DNA from 4 places in the Streptacidiphilus sp. MAP5-3 genome. Region 1 is predicted to be linked to each of the others. Evidence: riboswitches for the same ligand, from Rfam matches in the RefSeq annotation. Region 1 holds a riboswitch; each other region holds the start of a gene.
What was found. A riboswitch is a leader RNA that binds a small molecule or an ion and turns the genes downstream of it on or off. The one in region 1 is predicted to bind cobalamin.
Positions count from the first base shown of each region.

Region 1 (3,498 bases):
GGGCGTGCTGGAGATGCTGACCTCGGCCGCGATCGAGCTGCGCCACCCGCAGGAGGCCGCCCGCCGCCGCCTGCTCGGCGAACTGCGCTGGCGCCCGCCCGGCGGCGAGTCCCTCACCGACGTGGCCCAGCGCCTGCGCAGCGCGCTCCGCGACCTCTACGAGGGGGAGAGCAACCGCCGGGTCCTGGTCGTCGCCCACGACGCGGTGGTCATCCTGCTCCGCCACGTCATCGACGACCTCCAGGAGGGCGAGCTCCAGGAGCTGACCGAGGGCGGCGCGGTCCGCAACACCTCGGTCACCCGCTGGATCCGCGACGCCAAGGGCGCCCTCGCCCTGGACTGCTGGAACGAGCGCCCCCACCTGGAGGGTTAGGCGTGCGGGTCAGGTGTTCTGACTGACCCGCGAGGCAGTCGGGGTCACCGGGAGTGCCTGCTGGTCACCCGGAAGTAGAGCGGGTCGGTGACCCCGACCGGCCAGGCCTGCGTCGTCGTGCCGGACGGCGCGCCCTTGGCGGGCTTGGTCTGGAGCGGCGCGTAGGCGACCGCCAGGGAGAGCCAGTCCCCCGTCGGCGCGCTGCGGGTCAGCCGCATCCGCAGCGTCAGCGCCGCCGTGGCACCGGGCCGGAGGCTCAGTCCGTTGCGCGGGCCCACCTCGCCCGCGAGCTCGCCGAGCGCGGCGTCGACCCCGACCGCCCGCCACCGTCCGGCGAGCCAGGTCTCCAGCCGCAGCGCGTCGACGCGCAGCGTGCGGGACCGCGCGCCGTAGACGAGCACCGGCTTGAGCTGCCCGCAGGCCGCCCGGGTGCGGTTGTGCAGCGTCAGCCGCAGCGTCGACCAACCCGCGCCGCGCACGTAACCGCGGTGGACCCCGGTCAGCGTGACCGCGATCGGGTTGGGCTGCGCCGCCCCTGCGCAGATCGGGGCGGTCTTGGCGGCTATGGTCTCCTTGCCCGCCGTCGCCGCGTTCGCCTGCGTCGTCGTCCCCGCCAGCAACGCGGCCGCGGTCATGACGGGGAGACAACCGAGTATCAGGGCGCGGCTGCTGCGCCCTTTCGCATCACGCTTCGCTTGGTACATCACTCAACGAACATGGCACGTCACCCTCTGCCGCGCCGCTCGGCGCACCCCCGCACGGAGCAACCGGGGAGAGGTCAGGCAGACTTCAAGGATGAGCATCATCGTCCGCCCCGCCCTGCCCGACGAGTACGACGCCGCAGGTCACCTCGTTGCCGAGGCCTTCATCCACGACGGTCACACCGAGCGGGACGGCGACTACGCCAAGCTGCTGCGCGATCCGGGCGACCGGGCCGAGAAGGCGGAGTTGCTCGTCGCGGTGGACGAGGAGACGGGCGCGGTCCTCGGCTCGGTGACCTTCGCCCCGCCCGGCTCCCCCTACGCGGACCTGGCGCAGGGTCAGGAGGGCGAGTTCCGGATGCTGGCCGTCTCCCCGGACCCGGCCGCCCGCGGACGCGGCATCGGCGAGCTGATGGTCCGTGCCGTGATCGACCGCGCCCGGGAGCTCGGACTGCCCCGGATCGTCATGTCATCACAACAGCAGATGGCTTTCGCGCACCGGATATACGGGCGTCTCGGCTTCGTCCGGACCCCCGAACGCGACTGGTCGCCGATCCCCGGCATGGTCCTCTTCACCTACGCACTGGAGCTGTCCGGCTCGCCTGCGTGATGCCCGCAGGCAGGAGCCGCGACGCCTCAGCCGGTGCCCGGAGTGCGCCGCAGCAGTGCTCCAGCGGGGCAGCCGAGTGATCGAACGGTTACTCGAACGAATCACGCCGCGACACAACATCTGGTGGTGCGTGACGCACCTGCCCCTAGATGTATGCTCATGCTCGCTGTCGAAGCAGGGGAACCCGGTGCGATTCCGGGACTGCCCCGCAACGGTGAGCGGCTGCCGATCCGGCCTGTCCGCGAGTCCGATGACCTGCCGTCAGCGCGTCCTCGGCCTGCCCGGCCGCGGGCGCTGCAACCGGGCCTCGTGGGTGGGCCGACGGGCTGCTTCGCGCTGCTCTGCTCCCGCCTGCCTTCTCACGCGACCCGTGCCTCAGCCACCGGCCGCCAACGAGGAGCGTGCGCGTACATGACGGACATCGCCGTCCCCACCCTGCCCCAGCCCACCCGTGAGCCCGACGCCCGTGGTGGCGCCGCCGACGCTCCCGGCACCGCGCTGCTGGTCACGCTCACCGAGCGGTCCGCAGACCTGACCCAGGTCGACCCGGGCCGCGTCGCCGCCGCCGCGCTGCGTGGCCGCAGCGCCCAGGCCGACTACGCGGAGCTGCGCGGGCTGGCCATCGAGGCCGCCGCCGCGCTGATCGCCGAGGACCCGCAGTACTCACGTCTGGCGGCCCGGCTGCTGGCCGAGGAGGTCCGCGAGGAGGCGGCTGGTCAGGGCTCGTCCTGCTTCGCCGAGTCCGTGGCCGTCGGCCACCGCGAGGGTCTGATCGGCGACACCACCGCCGCCTTCGTCGCCGCGCACGCCGACGCACTGGACGCCGTCGTCGACCAGCAGGCCGACGACCGCTTCGAGTACTTCGGCCTGCGCACGCTCTACTCCCGCTACCTGCTGCGCCACCCGATCACCCGTCAGGTGATCGAGACGCCGCAGCAGTTCATGCTGCGGGTGGCGTGCGGGCTGGAGGTCGGGGGCAACGAGAAGTCGGTGGCCGAGGTCGCCGAGCTGTACGGGCTGATGAGCCGCCTGGAGTACCTGCCCAGCTCGCCGACGCTGTTCAACTCCGGCACCCGGCACCCGCAGATGTCCTCCTGCTACCTGCTGGACTCGCCGCTGGACGAGCTGGACTCGATCTACAGCCGCTACGCGCAGATCGCCCGGCTCTCCAAGCACGCGGGCGGCATCGGTCTGTCCTACTCCCGGATCCGCTCGCGCGGCTCGCTGATCCGCGGCACCAACGGCCAGTCCAACGGCATCGTCCCGTTCCTGCGCACCCTCGACTCCTCCGTCGCCGCGGTCAACCAGGGCGGTCGCCGCAAGGGCGCGGCCTGCGTCTACCTGGAGACCTGGCACGCCGACATCGAGGAGTTCCTGGAGCTCCGCGACAACACCGGTGAGGAGGCGCGCCGCACGCACAACCTCAACCTGGCGCACTGGATCCCGGACGAGTTCATGCGCCGCGTCGAGACCGACGGCGACTGGTCGCTCTTCTCCCCCGGCGACGTCCCCGAGCTGGTCGACCTGTGGGGCGCCGAGTTCGACGCCGCCTACGTCAAGGCCGAGCAGGACGGCAAGGCCGTCCGCAGCATCCCGGCCCGGACCCTGTACGCGCGGATGATGCGCACCCTGGCCCAGACCGGCAACGGCTGGATGACCTTCAAGGACGCCTCCAACCGCGCCGCCAACCAGACCGCGCTGCCCGGCCGCACGGTCCACTCCTCGAACCTCTGCACCGAGATCCTGGAGATCACGGACGACTCCGAGACGGCCGTCTGCAACCTGGGTTCGGTCAACCTCGGGGCGCACGTGCT
Region 1 covers NZ_JBGCCL010000001.1:331,860-335,357, forward strand. The annotation lists gene ABH928_RS01455 (histidine phosphatase family protein) at 1-373, shown strand, start outside; gene ABH928_RS01460 (hypothetical protein) at 418-1,008, opposite strand; gene ABH928_RS01465 (GNAT family N-acetyltransferase) at 1,169-1,684, shown strand; cobalamin riboswitch at 1,828-1,962, shown strand; gene ABH928_RS01470 (ribonucleoside-diphosphate reductase subunit alpha) at 2,096-3,498, shown strand, end outside.

Region 2 (3,498 bases), on a different contig from region 1:
GCGCTCGGGTGCTGCGCTGTCGCGGTACAGGTCCCAACTCACCGCGCCGGTACGCCTGCGGGACTGCTCCACCGGGCGCATCCCGGCGACGAAGGCGTCGGCGTCCTCGGGGGCGACGGTGTAGTCCAGCAGAACGAGCACCGGCGTGTCCTCCGGCACGGCGTCGAGAAGCAGTGCCGGCTCCGGCCAGGTGGACACGACCGAGCGGTCGAGCGGGACCGCGGTGTGGATGACCGGCCACCACAGCAGCGTGACGGTGGTCGCCACCAGCAACCCGGCGGCGGCGAGCAGCGCCTGGGTGAGTCCGGCGGCGCCGGCCACCGCGCCCCAGACCAGCGAGCCGATGCCCTGTCCTCCCATGAAGACGATGAGGTAGACGGCGAGCCCGCGGGCCCGGACCCATCCGGGCAGCCGGAGCTGCAGTTCGGTGTTGAAGGTCGACAGGTTGACCAGCCAGGCCGCACCCGTGGGCAGCAGAACGAGCGCCAGGGCGGGCAGGCTGTGCAGGGTGGCGGCGGCGACGGTGCCGCCGGCGAACATGACGCCGCCCAGCGCGAGCAGGACGTTGTCCGACACGGCCGCCCGTAGCCGCTTGATCGTCAGGGCGCCGACGATCGCCCCGACGCCCAGCGCCCCGAGCAGCAGCCCGTACCCTCCTGACCCCAGGTGCAGGCTCCGACCCGCCGTCACCGGCAGCAGCGCCCACAGCGCCGAGGCGGGGAGCACGAACAACGCGGAACGCACCAGGATCCGCCGCACGCCCGGCGCGTGCCGCACATAGCGAACGCCCGCGTGGAGAGCGGGAACCGGCGCCTCACTGCCGCGCAGACCCTGCGCCGGACGGTGCCAGGCATAGACCGCCAGCGCGACGACGACAAAACTGACGGCGTTCACCGTGAACACCACCGCCGGGCCGGAGACCGCGACGAGCAGGCCCGCCAGCGCCGGGCCGACGGCTCGGGCGACGTTGACGTTGAGGCTGTTGAGGGACGCGGCCTGCGGGATCAGATCGCGCGGGACCAGCTCCGGCTGGATCGCCTGCCAGGCGGGGTTCGTCATCGCCTGACCGCAGCCCATGAGGAACGTGAGCAGCAACAGGACCGTGGGCGTGGCCAGCCCCGCCCCCGTCAGCCCGGCGAGCACCCCGGCGAGCACCGCCATCGCCGTCGACAGCCCCAGCAGAATGTGCCGGCGGTCCAGCAGGTCCGCGAGCACGCCCGCCGGCAAGGAGACGAACAGCACGGGCAGCAGGCTGGCCGCCTGCACCGCCGAGGTGAGCAGCGCCGCGTTGTGCTGGTGCACCAGCATCCACTGGGCCCCCACGGTCTGCATCCAGGTGCCGATGTTCGACACCATCTGGGCCAGCCACAGCAGGCGGAACGCCGGCACCGCCATCGGCGCCCAGGACGACTGCCCGTAGCCCTGCTCCGCCTGCTTCCCCATGGGTTCCCTCTCGGACTGGTCCGGCACCGGTCCGGCACCGGTCGATTCTCCCGCCGATCGGGGTCCGGCGCCGCCCCGCCACGGGGGTGCCCGGCCGGGGATCGCGGCGCAGTGCTAACCTGCCTGAGCCAAAAAATCTGCGCAGCCATGCAGGTTTCCGGCAGCGTGCCAGGCAGCGAAGCCGGTGAAGCCCGCACTGCGGGTCATTCCGGCGCTGTCCCGCAACTGTGAGGGCCCTCTCCACGCGGTCCGAAGCCAGGTCGCCTCCTGCCGCGCTACGACATCGGCCCTCGTGGGAAGGGGCGGTCCGTTTCTGTCGGCGCGCGTCCTGCGCCGCTCGTCGACGGATTGGCTTCTTCCCGTCCCTCGGGAGGAAGCACCACCATGGCTCACTCGTCTGTCCGGCCCCGGCCTGCTCGGCGCACCCGGATCGTCCGCGCTGTCTCGACGGCGACCGCCGCGCTCGCAGCCGTGGCCGTCGTCGCCGGCTGCAGCTCCACGAGCTCCGGCAGCGCCGACTCCTCCGCCTCCTCGTCCTCGACGAGCGCGTCGTCGGCCGCCGCGACGTACCCGGTCACGGTGAGCGGCTCCAACGGCAAGGTCACCCTCAAGACCCAGCCGAAGCACATCGTGTCGCTGTCGCCGACCGCGACCGAGGACCTGTACGCGGTGGGCGCCGGCAAGCAGGTCGTCGCGGTGGACTCGGACTCCAACTACCCGTCCGGCGTGCCGACCACGAGCCTGAGCGGGCTGACCCCGAACATCGAGGCCATCGCCAAGTACAACCCGGACCTGGTCATCGCCTCCCAGGACTCCGGTGGCCTGGTCGCCGGGCTGACCAAGCTCGGCGTGCCGGTCCTGATCGAGCCCGCCGCGGCGACGATCAACGACGTCTACACGCAGATCGACGCGATCGGGCAGGCCACCGGTCACACCGCCCAGGCCACGCAGACCGTCACCGGCATGAAGGCGTCGATCACCGCCTCCGTCAAGCAGGCCGGCGCCGATCACGGGAACCTCAGCTACTACTGGGAGGTCAGCGCCAACCCGTACTACTCGGCGACCTCCACCACCTTCGCCGGGCAGATCGCCTCGCTGTTCGGCCTGAAGAACATCGCCGACAAGGCCGACAAGGCCTCCGACGGCGGCTACCCGCAGCTGTCCGCCGAGTACATCGTCTCGGCCCAGCCGCAGCTGATCTTCCTCACCGACAACCAGTCCGCCGACGGCGGGCAGAGCCCGGCGGTCGTCGCGGCCCGACCCGGCTGGTCCGGTATCCCGGCCGTCAAGAAGGATCAGATCGTCGGCCTCAACGACGACATCGCCTCGCGCTGGGGCCCGCGCCTGCCGCAGCTGGTCGCCCAGATCGCGCAGGCGATCGAGAAGGCCCCCACCAAGTGACGCACGGCGGACGGTAACGAGGTAACGGTGACAAGAGGCGGAGTCCGCCCGCGCACCCTGCGCGCCTACGGCATCGCGGTGGTGTTCCTGGCCGCCGCGGTGCTGGTGGGCGCCATGGCCGGAGCGGCGGACCTCAACCCGCTGGCGACGGCCGACGCGCTGCTGGACCGGCTGCCGCTGGTGCACCTGCCGCAGCAGCTCAGCCAGTTGGACCGCGCGGTGCTGTTCCAGATCCGGCTGCCGCGCGTGGTGCTGGGCGCCCTGGTCGGCGGGGCGCTCGCCCTCGCCGGTGCGGGCTACCAGGGCGTGTTCCGCAACCCCCTGGTCGACTCGTCCCTGCTGGGCGCGTCGGCCGGGGCGGGCCTCGGCGCGACCGTCGCCATCGTCTCGCTGGGCGGCGCGAACGCGGCCACCGTGCCCGTGGCCGCGTTCGTCGGCTCACTGGCCGGGGTCGCCCTCGCCTACCTGGCGGGCGTCACGGCCAGACCGGGGACCGCCACCCTGCTGCTCGCGGGCCTGGCGGTCTCCATGTTCCTGACGGCCGTGCAGACCTACCTGCTGCAGCGCTCCAGCCAGGACATCCAGCAGGTCTACTCGTGGCTGCTCGGCTCCCTGTCCGCCGCCACCTGGGGTCAGGTGACGCAGATCCTGCCC
Region 2 covers NZ_JBGCCL010000004.1:163,564-167,061, forward strand. The annotation lists gene ABH928_RS09280 (MFS transporter) at 1-1,443, opposite strand, end outside; cobalamin riboswitch at 1,578-1,726, shown strand; gene ABH928_RS09285 (hypothetical protein) at 1,833-2,021, opposite strand; gene ABH928_RS09290 (ABC transporter substrate-binding protein) at 2,023-2,844, shown strand; gene ABH928_RS09295 (FecCD family ABC transporter permease) at 2,872-3,498, shown strand, end outside.
Region 2: linked by a shared signal. The riboswitch ahead of ABH928_RS09290 (ABC transporter substrate-binding protein) and the one ahead of ABH928_RS01470 (ribonucleoside-diphosphate reductase subunit alpha) in region 1 are both predicted to bind cobalamin.

Region 3 (3,498 bases), on a different contig from region 1:
CCTCGCCGAGCGTTGGGGTGAACAGCCTGGCGTCGTGCTGCAGGAGTACCTGCCGCGGGCCGACGCGGAGGACTGGATCGTACACATGCACACCAGCACCGCCGAGGATGCCCGTGTTCTGTTCACCGCCGTGAAAGCGCGCTCCTGGCCGCCGCACGCGGGAATGACGGCGATGGCGGTCACCACGCCCAATGAAGAACTCGCACAGTTGTCCGCGGATTTCTGCAAGGAGATCGGATTCGCCGGCGTCTGCGATCTCGACTGGCGGTTCGACCGGCGCGACGGACGGTACAAACTCCTGGATTTCAATCCCCGCATCGGAGCACAGTTCCGGCTTTTCGAGACGGAGGCACGGGTGGATCTCGTCCGGGCACTCCATCTCCACCTGACCGGACGGGAGATTCCCCGCGCGGAACAGATCCAGGGCCGCCGGATCGTGGTGGAGAACATCGACCTGCTGGCCCGGCTCGCCTACCGCCGCTCCGACTACCGCACTCCCTCCCTGCCGCCGCGCGCCCGGTGGACCGAGCGAGAACTGGGGTGGTGGGCGCCCGACGACCCGCTGCCCTTCCCGGCGATGCTGGCCCGTTCAGTGGCGCCCGGCCTCAAGTACCTGGCCGCCAGCCGGGCGCGGCGCTTCCGACAGCGCTGAACCGACCCGACACGACCCGACACGCCCGTGGCGGTGCGGCTGTCGTGGCACGCCCCGAGCCGATCGCGCCGAGCCAACCGCGCAGCAGCCGTCCGTCCAAAAGCCGTGCACCGAAAAGGAGCAGCTCCATGTCCCAGTTCTCCTCCGGTAGTTCCCGGACCGTCGCAGTGATCGGCGCAGGTCCCTACGGGCTGTCGGTCGCCGCCCACCTGCGCGCGACCGGTCTTGCGGTGCGCGCCTTCGGCGACCCGATGTACAGCTGGCGCGACACCATGCCGGTCGGGATGAACCTCAAGTCCACTCCCGACGCCTCCAACATCTCCGCGCCGACGGCCGGGTACCGTCTCGACGACTACTGCCGGACCAACGGGGGGACGGCCCCGAGCGGACACGACCGGGTCCCGGTCGACCTCTTCGTCCGCTACGGGCAGTGGTTCCAGCAGCAGGCCGTGCCCTTCCTCGAGCGCGAGCACGTACGGAGCGTCCGTCAGAACATCGGTGGTGGCTTCCGGCTGGAGCTTGACGGAGGGGAGGCCTTCGACGCGGCGGCGGTCGTGGTCGCCAGCGGACTGACCGGCTTCGCACACATCCCGGGCATGCTGCGGACCGTCCTGGGGGCCGACGGCCCGTCGCCGGACGGCCCCCTCTCGCACACCTCGCAGCACCGCGACATGGCCGCGCTTGCCGGACGGTCCGTCATCGTGGTCGGCGCCGGACAGTCGGCGCTGGAGGGTGCCGCCCTGCTCCACGAGGCAGGTGCGCAGGTCGAGTTGGTGGCCCGCACGCCGCACGTGCGGTTCGGCGCGGCACCCGCGTACGGCCTCAGGTGGCAGCCGGAGTCCCCGATGGGCGCGGCCTGGTCGCTCTGGACCATGGCCCGGTACCCGCAGTCCTTCCGCGCCCTGCCCGTGCAGGCGCGGCTGCAGCTGGTCAAGAGGGTGCTCGGGCCGAGCGGGGCCTGGTGGCTGCGGGCCCGCGCGGACGGCGTCTTCCCCGTCCACACCGGCCAGTCGCTGCGCGGCATCCGGCGCGAGGGCGACAAGGTGGTGCTGATCACGGAGGACCGCGACAGCCGCGCGACCCGCGAGCACACCGCCGACCACGTGCTGTCCGCCACCGGCTACCGGGTGGACCTGTCCGCCGTCCCCTTCCTCGCCCCCGAGCTGCGCGGCCGGATCGCCCGGGTCGGCGGCTTCCCCGAACTGGACGCCGGGATGGCCGCGTCGGTGCCCGGCCTCTGGTTCACCGGGCTCCCGGCGGCGGCGAGCTTCGGCCCGTTCATGCGCTTCGTCTGCGGTACGGACTTCGCCTCGACGCGGATCGCGGAGGCGGTGCGGGCGCGGTTGGCGTAGTTCCGGGACAGCGTCAGGGGCTCGATCCCAGCGTGGGCCAGGCCACAGCAGGTCCGGTTGACTGCCATACGCGCAGCATGGTGGGATTTCGAGGCCTGAAAAGACCTGAAGAACTGAACACGGCGGCAATGACGAGGAAGTCCGGTGCGAATCCGGCGCGGTCCCGCCACTGTCAGCGGGGGTATGAAGCCCCGTGAGCCAGGAACTCTGGCCGCCGTTACCACGAGCCGGGGCGCGGACCCCGAGTGAGGACTGCTGCCGTGCGCGTACGCGCGTCTGGCCCACGCCTGGTCGGCGTGGGTATGGGACCGGGTGATCCGGAGCTGGTCACCGTCAAGGCGGTGCGCGTACTGCGCGAAGCCGACGTCGTCGTCGTGCCGGTCATGGACAGCGGCGAGACCGGTCGGGCCGAGGCCACCGTGCTGCACCACGCGGACGCCGCCAAGGTGGTGCGGGTCGTCTTCGCCCTCAACGAGCGCGAGGACCGGGCCCGCCGCGAGGCCGCCTGGGACGCCGCCGGTGCCCGCGTCGCCGAGTTGCTCCGCGCAGGCGAGGACGGGGACGAGGACACCGGGGTGACCGTCGCGTTCGCGACGATCGGTGACCCGAACGTGTACTCCACCTTCACCTACCTCGCCCACACGCTGCGCGAGCTGGTCCCCGGCCTGACGGTCGAGACCGTGCCGGGCATCACCGCCATGCAGGACCTCGCCGCCCGGAGCGGCACCGTGTTGGCCGAGGGCACCGAGCCGCTGACGCTGGTTCCGGTGACCGCGGGCGCGGACGTGCTGAAGGACGCGCTGGCCGGTCCGGGCACCGTGGTCGCCTACAAGTTCGGCCGCTTCGCGCGTCAGGTCGCCGCCGCGCTGGCCGAGTCCGGGCGCGACGCCGACACCGTCTGGGGTGCGTCGCTCGGCCTGCCGGACGAGCAACTGCACCCGGCCGGCTCGCCGCTGACCGGAGAAGTGCCGTATCTGTCGACGCTGATCGCCCCGGCGCGGCGCGAGGGCCGAGGGGGAAAGCTGTGACGACGCACGCAAACGGAAGCACTGGCAAGGTGACGTTCGTGGGCGCCGGTCCCGGCGCCGCCGACCTGCTCACCTTCCGCGCCGCGCGCGCCATCGCCGAGGCGGACGTGGTGATCTGGGCCGCCAGCCTGGTCCAGGCCGAGGTGCTGGAGCACGCGCGTCCGGACGCCGAGATCCTCGACTCCTCGCTGATCCCGATGGAGGACGTGCTCGCCGTCTACGAGCGCACCGCCCGCGAGGGCGGCCGGGTGGCCCGGATCCACTCCGGCGACCCGTCGCTCTGGGGCGCGGTGCAGGAGCAGCTGGACCGCTGCCGCGCGCTGGGCCTGGAGACCGAGATCGTGCCCGGCGTCTCCTCCTTCTCCGCCGTGGCGGCCCTGGCGCAGCGGGAGTTGACCATCCCCGAGGTCGCGCAGAGCGTGATCCTGACCCGGCTGGGCGGCGGCAAGACGCCGATGCCGCCGGG
Region 3 covers NZ_JBGCCL010000026.1:34,343-37,840, forward strand. The annotation lists gene ABH928_RS28635 (ATP-grasp domain-containing protein) at 1-652, shown strand, start outside; gene ABH928_RS28640 (FAD-dependent oxidoreductase) at 781-2,004, shown strand; cobalamin riboswitch at 2,111-2,235, shown strand; gene cobI (precorrin-2 C(20)-methyltransferase) at 2,265-3,032, shown strand; gene cobM (precorrin-4 C(11)-methyltransferase) at 3,029-3,498, shown strand, end outside.
Region 3: linked by a shared signal. The riboswitch ahead of cobI (precorrin-2 C(20)-methyltransferase) and the one ahead of ABH928_RS01470 (ribonucleoside-diphosphate reductase subunit alpha) in region 1 are both predicted to bind cobalamin.

Region 4 (3,498 bases), on a different contig from region 1:
TGACGGGCCACGACGCGATGGTCAACGGCCGGGGCTTCGGCGAGACGATCCGCAACATCAACGGCGACCCGGAGTGCAACGGCAAGAACCCGGACGAGCGCAACGACCGGATCAGCCTGTACAAGCAGTTCACCGGGATGCTCGGCACGGACGTCGGCCCGGGCGACATCTCCTGCTGATCCCGGGACGGCCTCCGGCGCGCTCAGGTGGCGCTGTGGTGCAGCTCCCGGGCGAGGACGGCCGGTTCGGGACGGATCTGGTCGAGGATCGCCGCCAGGTGGGCGTCCTTGAGTTCGTACCGGACGATCCGGCCGTCCTTCGTCCCGGCGACCGTGCCACCGGCGCGTAGCAGGCGCAGGATCTGCGAGACAGCGGTGTCGGCGATACCGGTCGCCGTGGCCAGGTCGGTGACGGCGATCGGACCGGCCCGGTGGACGGCCAGCAGCACGGCGAGCCGGTGCGGCTCGCCGAGCAGCGCGAAACGGTCGGCCCAGACGGGGAGTTGATCGGGCTCGCCGATGCCTTCGATGGCCGTGCAGACGCTGTGTTCGTCGATGGCCCTGCGGTGGGCCCGCTCGGTGGGAACGAGATGCATGGGGCCCATTGGACCCCCGCTGCCCGGTGATCTGCAACACCGTGCAGGTGAGCGGATGTGCAGGGTCAGTTGGCGGGCTCAGGCCTCGGTGGCCGTGACTGTCGCTGCGGCGTCGGCAGGAGCGGCCTCCGTCCCTCCGGCGAGACCGGTCTGCCAGCGGGACTCGATCTTGCCGTAACGCCAGTAGAGCAGCGCGACGACCCAGGTGAGGGCGAACAGCCCAGCGATGACGAAGCCAGCCTTGTTGATGTCGAAGTTGGCCATGAAGTCCCAGAAGCCGCCGGTGAGATGGAGCTCGCTGGTGAGTACGCCGAGCACCTCGATGGTGCCGATCAGGAAAGCGGCGGCGATGGAGAGGCCGGTGATGACGAGGTTGTAGTAGACCTTGCGCACAGGTCGCGCGAAGGCCCAGCCGTAGGCGAAGTTCATGAAGAAGCCGTCGAAGGTGTCGAAGAGGATCATGCCGCCGGAGAAGAGCAGCGGCAGCGCCAGCACGGCGTAGAACGGCAGCCCGGCGGTGGCGGCGTAGGCGGTGGCGGCGAGCAGGACGACCTCGGTGGCGGTGTCGAAGCCGATGCCGAAGATCATGCCCACGAAGAAGAGCTGCCAGGTGTGGTTGATGGAGCGCATGAAGCGGCCGAAGAAGCGCCACATCAGCCCGCGCGCCTGGAGCTGCCTTTCGAGCTCCTCCTCGTCGAAGGTGCCCCGGCGCATGTCGCGGAAGACCTTGAAGATCCCGGCGAGCACGATCAGGTTGAGCGCGGCGATCAGGTAGAGGAACCCGGCGGAGGTGAGCGTGCCGAGCATGCCGCCCAGCGTCTCGTAGGTCGAGTTCGGGTCGACCATCGCGCCGAAGACGGCCTTGGCGGCGACGGTGATGCCGACGCCTACGGCGGAGACGACCGTGGAGTGGCCGAGGGCGAAGAAGAAGCCACTGGCCAGGGGACGTTGACCGTCCGCCAGTAGCTTGCGGGTGGAGTTGTCGATCGCGGAGATGTGGTCCGCGTCGAAGGCGTGACGCGCGCCCAGCGTCCAGGCGGTGAACGCGACGCCGAGGCCGACGCCGAGCTTGTCGTAGTGGAAGTGGTGGGGGAGCACAGTGAAGATGTAGATGCCCCAGCCGACGCCGTTCAGCAGCAGAATCACCAGGGACATCACCCCGATCCTGGTCCATTCCGCGGGACTCAGGGACTGACGGACCATCTGTAGCTTGGCGACGAACGCGGACACTGGGCATCCTCCTCGGGACGCTCACAGGTCGGCGCGGCCTGGTCGGAGACTCCCGGAGGGCCCGGTCCGGACCGACCTTCCTGCGAGGCTGGTTTCCAGGAGTGCGACGCCAGGCGACCGGACTTGCCCTCACTCGTGCCGAGGGGTTCACCGTTGCGGGACAGCGCCGGATTCTCACCGGACTTCGCTGACGCTGCACTGTCCCCGCGCAGTGAGGGGACCTTCGGCAGCCTAGAGGTGGCGGGGGCTCGGGTACAAGCCTGCACATCTAAGCAGGTGTCTGATTCACTGCCGAGGACGGTGCGGACGTCGGCTGGTACCGGGCGGCGAGGGTACGCACCGTCTCGGTGATGCGGTCGCGGAGTTCGGCCGGTGCCAGGACCTCGACGTCCGCGCCGAGCCGGAGGAACTCCTGGTGGGCGTGGTCGATCGACTCGATGGGCACCCGGGTCTCGGTCCATCCGTCCTGTGCTGCTCCGTCGCCCAAGGCCGTTACGCCGAGGCGGCGGGCGCCCTCCGGGGTGAGCCGGACCAGGGCCTCCCCGGTGTGCAGCCGGGTGTGGAAGTCGGCCAGACTGCTGCTCCAGTGCGCGGCCAGGTCGAACCTGTCCGGGATGGCGAACTCCTGATCCAGCATATGGACTTCGAGGATCTGGTCGACCCGGTAGGTGCGGATCCCGGACGGCCCGCCGGCGGCCAGGTACCAGCGTCCGGCCTTGAGGACCAGCCCGTACGGCTCGACCCGCCGCTCGATCTCCTCCGGCGCCCGCCAGCGCCGGTACCGCATGAGGACCGCTCGCCGCGCCCAGAGCGCGGCGGCGACCGCGGGCAGGTGAGGCGTGCTCTCGGCCTCGCCGTACCAGCCGGGGGCGTCGAGCAGGAAGCTCCGCCGGATCCGCTCGGCCTGCTCGCGCAGCTCCGCTGGAAGTGCGGCCCGCAGCTTGAGCTGGGCGGTCACCAGCGCCTCGCCGAGGCCGAGTTGGGCGGCGGCGTCCGGGAGCGCCGTCAGGAACGCGGCCTGCGCCTCGTCCGGGGTCAACCCGGTGAGCCGGGTCCGGTAGCCGTCGACCAGCTGGTAGCCGCCCGCGTGTCCCGCCTCGCCGTACAGCGGGATGCCGGCGGCGGCGAGCGCGTCGACGTCCCGGTAGACCGTGCGGACGGAGACCTCCAGCTCCTCGGCCAGTTGGCGGGCCGTCATCCGGCCCCGGTTCTGGAGCAGCAGAAGCAGGGTCACCAGTCGGCTCGCGCGCATGTCGCCCAGTATCCACATCCACTGACAGGAGATGTCAGTGGAGCGTGCCTAACCTGCGTCACATGGACGACTTCGACTTCCTGCACGGCTCCTGGGACGTGGCCAACCGCCGTCTCACCACACCACTCGGCGACGCCGACGCGGACATCTGGGAGGAGTTCCCCGGTCACTCGGTGATCCAGCCCCTGTTCGGAGGGGCCGGCAACATCGACGAGATCACCTTCCCCACCCTGGGCCGTCAGGGCGTGTCCCTACGGCTCTTCGACCGCGAAACGAAGCAGTGGTCGATCCACTGGTCCGACAGCAGGACCGGCCGGCTGGACCCGCCGGTGGTCGGCGGCTTCACCGGTGACCGTGGCGACTTCTACGGAGATGACACCTACGACAGCCGCCCGATCCGGGTGCACTTCACCTGGCAGCG
Region 4 covers NZ_JBGCCL010000002.1:313,205-316,702, forward strand. The annotation lists gene ABH928_RS05110 (hypothetical protein) at 1-179, shown strand, start outside; gene ABH928_RS05115 (ArsR/SmtB family transcription factor) at 203-595, opposite strand; gene ABH928_RS05120 (HoxN/HupN/NixA family nickel/cobalt transporter) at 674-1,750, opposite strand; cobalamin riboswitch at 1,916-2,056, opposite strand; gene ABH928_RS05125 (helix-turn-helix transcriptional regulator) at 2,094-3,077, opposite strand; gene ABH928_RS05130 (hypothetical protein) at 3,140-3,498, shown strand, end outside.
Region 4: linked by a shared signal. The riboswitch ahead of ABH928_RS05120 (HoxN/HupN/NixA family nickel/cobalt transporter) and the one ahead of ABH928_RS01470 (ribonucleoside-diphosphate reductase subunit alpha) in region 1 are both predicted to bind cobalamin.